DNA from 2 places in the Ferrimonas balearica DSM 9799 genome. Region 2 is predicted to be linked to the other one. Evidence: predicted binding sites of a transcription regulator. Region 2 holds the regulator's gene; the other holds the start of a gene.
The links. Region 2 encodes sigma-54, which starts transcription at its own class of promoters, with help from an activator protein. Its sites were predicted from a motif close to GTTGGCACGNNNNTNGNNT; they were not measured.
Positions count from the first base shown of each region.

Region 1: the regulator sigma-54 is predicted to act here: its motif matches at 2,611-2,629, upstream of FBAL_RS15145 (YggN family protein).

Region 1 covers NC_014541.1:3,319,958-3,324,638, forward strand. The annotation lists gene FBAL_RS15135 (DUF885 domain-containing protein) at 1-229, shown strand, start outside; gene FBAL_RS15140 (LysR family transcriptional regulator) at 731-1,672, opposite strand; gene FBAL_RS15145 (YggN family protein) at 1,759-2,574, opposite strand; gene glsB (glutaminase B) at 2,738-3,652, opposite strand; gene FBAL_RS15155 (YggL family protein) at 3,662-4,000, opposite strand; gene trmB (tRNA (guanosine(46)-N7)-methyltransferase TrmB) at 4,011-4,681, opposite strand, start outside.
Region 2 covers NC_014541.1:3,884,973-3,889,653, forward strand. The annotation lists gene lptC (LPS export ABC transporter periplasmic protein LptC) at 1-508, shown strand, start outside; gene lptA (lipopolysaccharide transport periplasmic protein LptA) at 495-1,046, shown strand; gene lptB (LPS export ABC transporter ATP-binding protein) at 1,043-1,774, shown strand; gene FBAL_RS17610 (RNA polymerase factor sigma-54) at 1,865-3,322, shown strand; gene hpf (ribosome hibernation promoting factor) at 3,349-3,636, shown strand; gene ptsN (PTS IIA-like nitrogen regulatory protein PtsN) at 3,636-4,082, shown strand; gene rapZ (RNase adapter RapZ) at 4,079-4,681, shown strand, end outside.

The DNA of each region.
Region 1 (4,681 bases), 570 kb from region 2:
CGTGGTGAAAGCGATTGAGCGTTACATCGTGATGCCGTCCCAGGCCACCGCTTACAAAGTCGGCATGATGCGATTGCTGGAGTTGCGCAGCCAGGCACAGGGCGAGTTGGGTGAACAGTTTGACCTGCGTGGCTTCCACGACGTGGTGCTGGCCAATGGTCCGCTGCCGCTGAATGTGTTGGGTGAGCAGGTGAATCAGTGGGTGGAGTCGGAGAAAGTCCGGTTGTAACTCCCCCGGCAACGGAAAGAAAAAGGAGGCCATAAAGGCCTCCTATTTTTTTATTTTGTTGGGCGTATTTGTTTTTCTGCCGCGGCCCATCGCCAGCTACCACTCCAAAGCTATGCTGCTTTTTGTAGGGTACGGAGGGTGATCCTTGCTTTTAAAAAAGGCCCCGGATCCGACCGGGGCATAAAAGTCCAGATGATGGATCCTAACAATCCGTCAGAGGCATCACGCGAGGTGTAATGCCTCCGATCAAACGTTACTGACTACTCGAACACTCCAGAGGGGTCATTCCAGAGCCTATCCAGTGACGTTTGATGGGGGCCATTCTAGGGAGAATTTTGATGCTGACAAGCGCAAGATGTTGCGCCATCAACATTTTTATAACTCAGAAGGATATCAATCGTGCACCTGAGTGCTCGATTTTTTTCTTAATAATCAATAAACAACATTATTTGGCGCACATTTTATACAGACACTGTTCTCCTGACAGAACAATGATTTCTCTCACTCATGATTATGACGAGAGGATGTCAGCGCCCTATCCCAGGGAGTGGGGTCACGGAAATGCCCCCGTACAAAGTCGATAAACGCCCGCACCTTGGGCGCGAGGTTCTTTCGTCTGGGGTAAACCGCCTGCAGTGCCAGTGGATGAGTCAGCTTCCAGTCCGGCAACAGCTCAATCAGTTCGCCCTTGGCCAGCTCATCCTCCAGCAGGTAGGTGGCCAGATAGACCACACCGAGCCCGCGCTTAGCCGCATCCTTCAGTGCCGGTGCATCGTCCACCCGATAGTTGCCCTTCACCCGGATTTCGCAGGTCTCCTCACCGCGGGCAAACTCCCAGGCGCCGTGCTCATACCACTCGCTTTTGTAGACCAGGCAGTTATGTTCAGCCAGCGCTGCCGGATGATAGGGCACGCCACGTCGGGCCAGGTAATCCGGTGAGGCCACCAGGATAAAGCGACAGTTCATCAGGGGGCGTGCCACCATGCCCAGCGGCAGTTGCTCAGACATGGTCAGCAGAAGGTCGAGTCCTTCCGCCACCACGTCCACTTTGTGATCGAGGAAACTCAGCTCCAGCTCCAGCGCCGGGTGCTGCTCCATAAAGGCGGGGATCAACGGCATCAGGTGCATGGAGCCGAATGCCTGGGTGATACCCACCCGCAGTACCCCGCGGATCTCCTGTTGCAGGGCCTGCACCCCGGCGACCGCCTGGTCCAGATCCTTCAGGATCCCCTCGCCGTGTTCATAGAGCAGTTCACCGCTCTCGGTCAGACTGAGTGAACGGGTGGTGCGCTGAACCAGCTGCACCCCGAGTTGCTGCTCAAGAAAGCTGACATGACTGCTCACCTTGGATTTGGAGATCCCCAGTTTTCGCGCCGCAGCGGAAAACCCCTGGGCCCGTACCACATGGGTAAAGATCACGATAGGTTCGAGCAGTTCGCGCATTCGCGCTCTCCTTACAACAGCTTGTTCTGGACGAAAAAAAAGCGACGATATCGCTATCGTCGCTATTGTAGCGCCTTTGCCCTGAATCAGCGCAACATGGCCAGCTCCGGATCGCCCTGAACCACCAGGTCAAACTCCGCCAGTTGCGGGATCTGGCGCTGCATCTTCTGCTCCAGCAGGTCCAGCTGCTGCCATTCGCTACACATGGCGTTAGCCCGTTGCTCCAGCGCGGTTGCCTGGGCTTCCATCTCGGTTTCGATGCGCTCGCCCATCCGCTCCATGCGGGTGCCAAAATCTTCCATGCGCTGCTCAAAGTCGCCGCTGTCGCCCTCGCTCATCGCCTGTCCCAGCGCCATCAACATGCCGCCCATGGAGGCGGAGATCACCGACTCAATCTCGGTTTCCAGGGTTTGATCCAGCTCATCACTGAAGTTGTCCATGGCGTTGGCAGAGAGGCGAATGCCGCCATTCTCGGTGCGCATGCTGGCGTTCACCTTATCCTGGATCCGCGCCATCACATCGGTGCCCTGGCTGGGGTCGAGGCCGAAGTCAGACAACTCGGTAAATACCGTGTCCAATGCGGTGCCCGCCAGCATCAGGGCATCATTGACCAACTCCACAACCTTGGGCAGCTGACGCTCCATCTCGGCATGATAATCCCGCACCAGAGTGCGCTGGCTGGCGTCCAGATCAACGCTTTTACCCCGTACCCAAAGCTGGTCTCCCTGGATCCGGTAGAGACTCTCTCCGGCGTCGCTAACCTCGAGGGAATCCCGCTCCAGCTCGATGTCATAACTCAGTGACAGCTCACACTCGTCGCCAAAGTTGAATTGGGAGGGTTCCGCGGCCGCGCCAAATCCGAACAGAGCCAAAGCCAGCATCACGCTACGTGCAATCATCATGGTGTCCTTTTCCAGTGTCTTGTCAGTCTAGGCAGTATGCCAAGACCGGGCCAATCCGCTGGCCTCTCCCAAACCTAACACTAAGCAAATGAATTTAAAGCAATAAAAAACGCCACTCCAAAATGGGGTGGCGTTCTTAACCTGAGCCGGTTGGCGAATTTCACTAAAAAATAGAGCGTCCTAGCCGCTTGGCCAGCAGTTCCAGCGCCGCCGTTCCCGCATGGGAGTTACCGCTGTCGTCCAGTTCAGGCGACCAGACACAGAGGCTCATCTCCCCCGGCACCACGGCAATGATGCCGCCGCCAACGCCGGATTTGCCCGGCATCCCCACCCGGTAAGCGAACTCACCGGCCCCATCATAGAGTCCGGAGGTGGCCAGCAGGGCGTTGATCTGGCGGGTCTGACGCTCAGACACCAGTCGCCGTCCCCCCAAAGTCACCCCCTGATTGCAGAGGAAATAGGCGGCTTTGGCCAGATCAGCGCAACTCATGCGGATGGCGCAATGGGAGAAGTAGGTTTGCAGCACCTGATCGACGTCGTTGTGGAAGTTACCAAAGGACTTCATCAGGTAGGCGATCGCCGCATTGCGGGCCGAGTGCTGGTACTCCGACGCCGCCACCACCTTATCGGAGATCAGGTGGGCATTGCCGGAGAGGTCACGCATCAGTTCCAGCAAGCGCTGGCGAGGTGCACTGAGGCGACTCTCCAGCATATCGCTGATCACCAGCGCACCGGCATTGATAAAGGGGTTACGCGGTACCCCCTTTTCAAACTCCAGCTGCACCAGGGAGTTGAAGGGATTGCCTGAAGGCTCCTTCCCTACCCGTTGCCAGAGCTCCTCCTCGCTGTAGAGCATCATCGCCTGCATCAGTGCAAACACCTTGGAGATACTCTGGATGGAGAAGGGTTCGTGCCAGTCACCGGCGCCGATTACCCCACCCTCAGCACTGCAAACGGCGATGCCCAGCTTATCGCTGGGCACCTCTGCAAGAGCGGGAATGTAATCGGCGACCTTGCCCTCGCCGAGCAGCGGCCGGACTTCGTCCAGCACGCTCTCCAGCAGCGCTTTATCCGGCAGCACGCAGGATTAGCCCCACCACAGGTCAAACAGTTCGCTGACCTTCAGCTCGGAAACCGGCTGCTTGGCGAAGAAGGCTTCCACCGCAGCGCGGTGCTCTTCGGTGCACTTACCCAGTTTCTGGGTGCACACCAGGCCTTCCCAGGCTTTGTGGCCTTCGCCGGAGAAGCCCAGTTGGTTCGGCTCAATCACCTCGTCGATAAACTGGTCGACAATGGCGTCGATCTGTTCTTCGCTGACATCGGCGTTGAATACCCAGGCCACATCAAAGCCCAGCTCCTGGAACTCATCGGTACGCAGTTTCTTGCGCAGGCGGGCATTGCGTTTGGCTTGCAGCTTAACGGCCATCAGGCACTCCTTAGTTCACACGACGGTAAATCAGGTCCCAGACGCCGTGACCCAGGCGGTGACCGCGGGCCTCGAACTTGGTCAGGGGACGGAAATCCGGACGGGGCACGAAATTGCCCTCGGTGGCGGTGTTTTCAAAACCCGCCGCCGCGTTCATCTCTTCCACCATGTGCTCGGCATAGTGCTCCCAGTCGGTGGCCATGTGGTACAGGCCGCCCATCTTGAGCTTCTGGCGCACGGAAGCGATGAACTCTTCCTTTACGATACGACGTTTGTGGTGACGCTTTTTGTGCCACGGATCAGGGAAATAGAGTTGCACCCGGTCCAGGCTGGCATCCGGGATGCAATCCGCCAGGATCTCCACCGCATCGTGTTGGTACAGACGCAGGTTGGTGACACCCAGCTCCTCGGCGTACATCAGGCAGGCGCCCACACCCGGGCCATGCACTTCGATGCCGATAAAGTTCTTTTCCGGCTCCGCTTTGGCCATCTCCACCAGGGATTTGCCCATGCCAAAACCGATCTCCAGCACTACCGGCGCTTCACTGCCGAACACTTCGGCCAGATCGATGAGGCCCTGCTCGTGGGTCAGACCCATGGTAGGCCAATACTGCTCCATGGCGCGGGACTGGCCTTTGGTCATACGGCCTTCGCGCTTGACGAAGGAGCGGATCTTGCGCT
Region 2 (4,681 bases):
CGGGGCGCTGTATTGGCGCAACCTGCAGATTGAGGACCAGACGCCGCAACAACTGGCGGAGTCAGAACCGGACTTTGTCGCCCGGGCACTGCGTACCCGCAGCTACGACGAAAACGGTCGCCTGGCGGCGCAGATTGCCGCCGACAGCATGCGTCACTTCCAGGAGGAGGGGCGCACTGAGTTCACCGAGCCGGTGTACCTGATCTACCCGCAGGACAGCGAAGCGGTGTGGAAAGTGCAGGCTCACCAGGGCCACCTCAATGGCACCCGCCACGTGGCACTGGAAAACGATGTTATCATTACCGCCATTGAGCCCAATGAACCGCTGCGCACCATCCGTACTGAATCGCTGCAGCTGGATCTGGAAACCATGGTGCTGACCACCGAAGATCCGATCCGCGCTCTGGGCGAGTCCTTTGAAGTGCGTGGCACCGGCCTGTGGGCCGACCTCAATCTGAACCAATTTAAACTTAACAGTAAGGTAAGCGCCTCTTATGAAGTGCCGTAAATTCCTGGCCCTGCTGATGACCGGCGCCCTCCTGAGCGCACCGGCACTGGCCCTGGACGACGATTATCGCCAGCCGATCAAGGTGACTTCCGATAACTCCAGCGCCGATATCCAGAGCTACACCCTGATCTACTCCGGCAACGTACGCATCGTACAGGGCTCGATGGAGATCAAGGCGGACGAACTGAAGGTGATCTCCAGTGCCGAAAAGGGCAATGAAGTGATGATCGCCACCGGCAAACCGGCGACCTACACCCAGATGATGGAGAATGGTCTGCCGGCCGAAGCGCAGGCCAAAGAGATCCGTTACGAAGTGCGGACCCGTCAACTGACCCTCAGCGGTGACGCTCAGCTGAGCCAGGCTGGCAGCCTGATGCGCGGCAACACCATCAGCTACAACGTTGAGAAACAACAGCTGATCGCCGAAGGCAAAGAGGATGAGCAGATCACCACCATCTTCCTGCCGGCCGACCTGGACACTGAAAACCAGTCCGAGACCGAGCCTAAGCCTGAGCCCGAGGCGGAGCCGAAGCCATGACCGACTCCATTCTCAAGGCCGATCAGCTGGCCAAGAGCTACAACGGTCGCCAGGTGGTGAAAAGCGTCGGTCTTGAGGTGCGTACCGGCCAGATCGTTGGTTTGCTTGGCCCCAACGGCGCCGGCAAAACCACCACCTTCTACATGGTGGTAGGCCTGGTGCAGAACGATAAGGGCCAAATCACCATCGACGATCGGGACATCACCGCCCTGCCGATGCACAGCCGCGCCCGTCAGGGCATCGGCTACCTGCCGCAGGAATCCTCCATCTTCCGCAAGCTGTCGGTTTACGACAACCTGATGGCGGTGCTGCAGATCCGCAAGGAGCTGACCAAAGCCCAGCGCGAAGAGAAGCTGGAACAGCTGCTCGAGGAGTTCAATATCACCCACATCCGCGACAGCCTCGGCATGAGCCTGTCTGGCGGCGAGCGACGTCGGGTTGAGATCGCCCGCGCACTGGCGGCGGATCCCAAGTTCATCTTGTTGGATGAACCTTTTGCCGGGGTGGATCCCATCTCAGTGATCGACATCAAGAAGATCATCCAACAACTGAAGGATCGGGGCCTCGGTGTCTTGATTACCGACCATAACGTGCGGGAAACTCTCGATGTTTGTGAGTACGCTTACATTGTCAGTCACGGCGAAATGATCGCCCGTGGCGCCCCGCAAGAAGTGCTTGAGAACAAGCTGGTTCGCTCCGTGTACTTGGGCGATCAGTTCAGGTTATAGTGGCATCCCTGCCCCTGGCGGGGGCTTTCCCGGCCGGGGGTTTTCGACGACACCAGGGAAGCATCGCGTGATAAGGATCGACGCTCGTTGATGAAAACTTCGCTCCAGCTAAAACTCGGCCAGCAGCTGACCATGACGCCGCAGTTGCAGCAAGCCATCCGCCTGCTGCAGCTTTCGACGCTGGATCTTCAACAGGAGATCCAGGAGGCGCTGGAATCCAATCCGCTGTTGGAATCGGCGGAAGAGCTGGACCGCGAGCTCGACGGCGACAGCAATGACAGCCTCGACGATATTCCCGCCCCCAGCACCAACAGCGATGAGCTGGAAACCTCCGAAGCCCTCAATCAAACCGAGATGCCTGACGACCTGCCGGTCGACAGCACCTGGGACGACGTCTACAGCGCCGCCCCGGCCGCCAGTGCCGGCATCAGCCGCGACGACGACAACCTGTACCAGGGCGAAACCAGCGATGACCTCCACAGCCACCTGATGTGGCAGATGGAGCTCACACCGATGAGTGACACCGACCGGGCCATCGCCACCACCATCATCGATGGGGTGGACGAGTACGGTTACCTGACCGTCACTCTGGAGGAGATCCTCGAAGCCCAGGGTGACCCGGAGCTTGAGCTGGATGAAGTGGTCGCGGTACTCAAGCGGGTACAGCAGTTTGACCCCATTGGCTCCGCCTCCCGTGACCTGGCCGAATGCCTGCTGATACAACTGGCCCAGTTCACGCCGGACACCCCCTGGCTGGCTGAAGCCCGCCTGCTGTTGATCGACCATATGGATCTGCTTGCCAACCGGGACTTTCGCACCCTGATCCGGCGCACTAAACTCAAAGAAGATGAGTTAAGGGCAGCCATGCAACTGATCCAGTCGCTGAATCCACGTCCCGGCAGCAGCATCATTTCGTCGGAAGATCAGTATGTGATCCCCGACGTCTCGGTGAGCAAAAAGCAGGGCCGTTGGGTGGTCGAGCTCAACCCCGATGCCACCCCAAAAATCCGCATCAACGAACAGTACGCGGCACTCTCCCGTGGCGCCCGCAATGCCAGCGACAGCCAATTTGTGCGCGGCCACTTGCAAGAAGCCAAGTGGTTTATCAAGAGCCTGGAGAGCCGCAACGACACCCTGCTTAAGGTGGCCAACTGCATTGTGCAGTTCCAGCAGGGGTTCCTGGAGTATGGCGACGAAGCGATGAAGCCGATGGTGCTGAACGACGTCGCCGAAGCGGTGGATATGCATGAATCCACCATCTCCCGGGTCACCACCCAGAAGTTCATCCATACCCCGCGCGGTATCTTTGAGCTTAAGTATTTCTTCTCCAGCCACGTCAGCACCGACAGTGGCGGAGAGTGCTCCTCCACCGCAATCCGTGCTTTGATCAAGAAGCTGGTGGCGGCGGAGAACCCGAAAAAACCGCTCAGTGACAGCAAGATGGCACAGCTTCTCGCGGAGCAGGGAATTCAGGTAGCGCGCCGCACCGTGGCCAAGTACCGGGAAGCCCTCTCCATCCCCCCGTCGAACCAGCGTAAAAGCTTGTAACGACGCGATACCAAGGAGGTCACCTTATGCAGATCAACCTTACCGGGCATCACATCGAGATCACCGACTCACTGCGGGACTATGTCCACAGCAAGTTTGTGAAACTGGAACGCCACTTTGACCACATCAACAATGTGCACGTGGTATTGAACGTCCAGAAGCTGCAACAGATCGCCGAAGCCAAACTGCACGTAAACGGGGGAGAGGTGTACGCCACCCATGAGCATGAAAACATGTATGCGGCTATCGATGGGCTGATCGACAAACTCGATCGGCAGGTAATCAAACATAAAGAGAAACTGTCCCGGCACTGATGGAGATCACCGAGCTGTTATCCCCGGAGCGGACGCTGTGCGCCGCTCCGGGGCTAAGCAAGAAACGGGCATTGGAACTGATCAGCGAGATCGCCTCGCAGCAGTGTCCTGACCTGCCCAAACACGAACTGTGCGAAAGCCTGCTGGCCCGGGAAAAGATGGGCAGCACCGGCATCGGCAACGGCATCGCCCTTCCTCACGGTCGGCTGAGCAAACTCACTCAGCCCATCGCCGTGTTGGTGAAGAGCGACGAGCCCATTCCCTTCGACGCCATCGACGGTAAGCCCGTGGACCTGCTGTTCGCCCTGTTCGTGCCCGAATCCGAACACCAGCTGCACCTGGCCACTCTGGCCGAAGTCGCACGCAAGCTCAGCCAGAAGGAGGTCTGCCGGGCATTGCGTAAAGCCACCGACAACCACACCCTGTTTGAGGCCATCACCCAGTGAAACTGATCATCCTTTCCGGCCGTTCCGGCGCAGGCAAATCCGTCGCCCTTCGGGTAATGGAAGACCTGGGCTACTACTGTGTCGACAACCTGCCTTTGGAGTTGATGCCTGCGCTGCTGAAAAGCCAGAAAGGGCTCAACGAGAAGGTGGCGGTCAGCCTGGATATCCGCAACCTGCCACTGGAAACCCTCGATGTGGCGCGCCTGAAGCAGCGTCTGGATGACAGCATTGAGGTCACCATCTTCTACCTCGATGCCTCCGACGACAACCTGCTGCGCCGCTACAGCGAAACCCGGCGCATGCACCCGCTGTCGCGGGATGGCAGTACCCTGGCGGAAGCGATCGCCCTTGAGCGCCAACTGCTGGAACCTCTGGCGGACGAGTGCGACCACCATATCCGTACCGACGACCTGTCCGTGCACCAGTTGGCCGACACCCTGCGTGAGCGCCTGCTGGGCAAACCGGAAGGGGAGATGATGCTGGTGTTTGAATCCTTTGGCTTCAAGCACGGCATGCCGAAGCAGGCCGACTACCTGTTTGATGTGCGCTTCCTGCCCAACCCACACTGGGACCCGGCTCTGCGCCCCCTCACCGGCAAA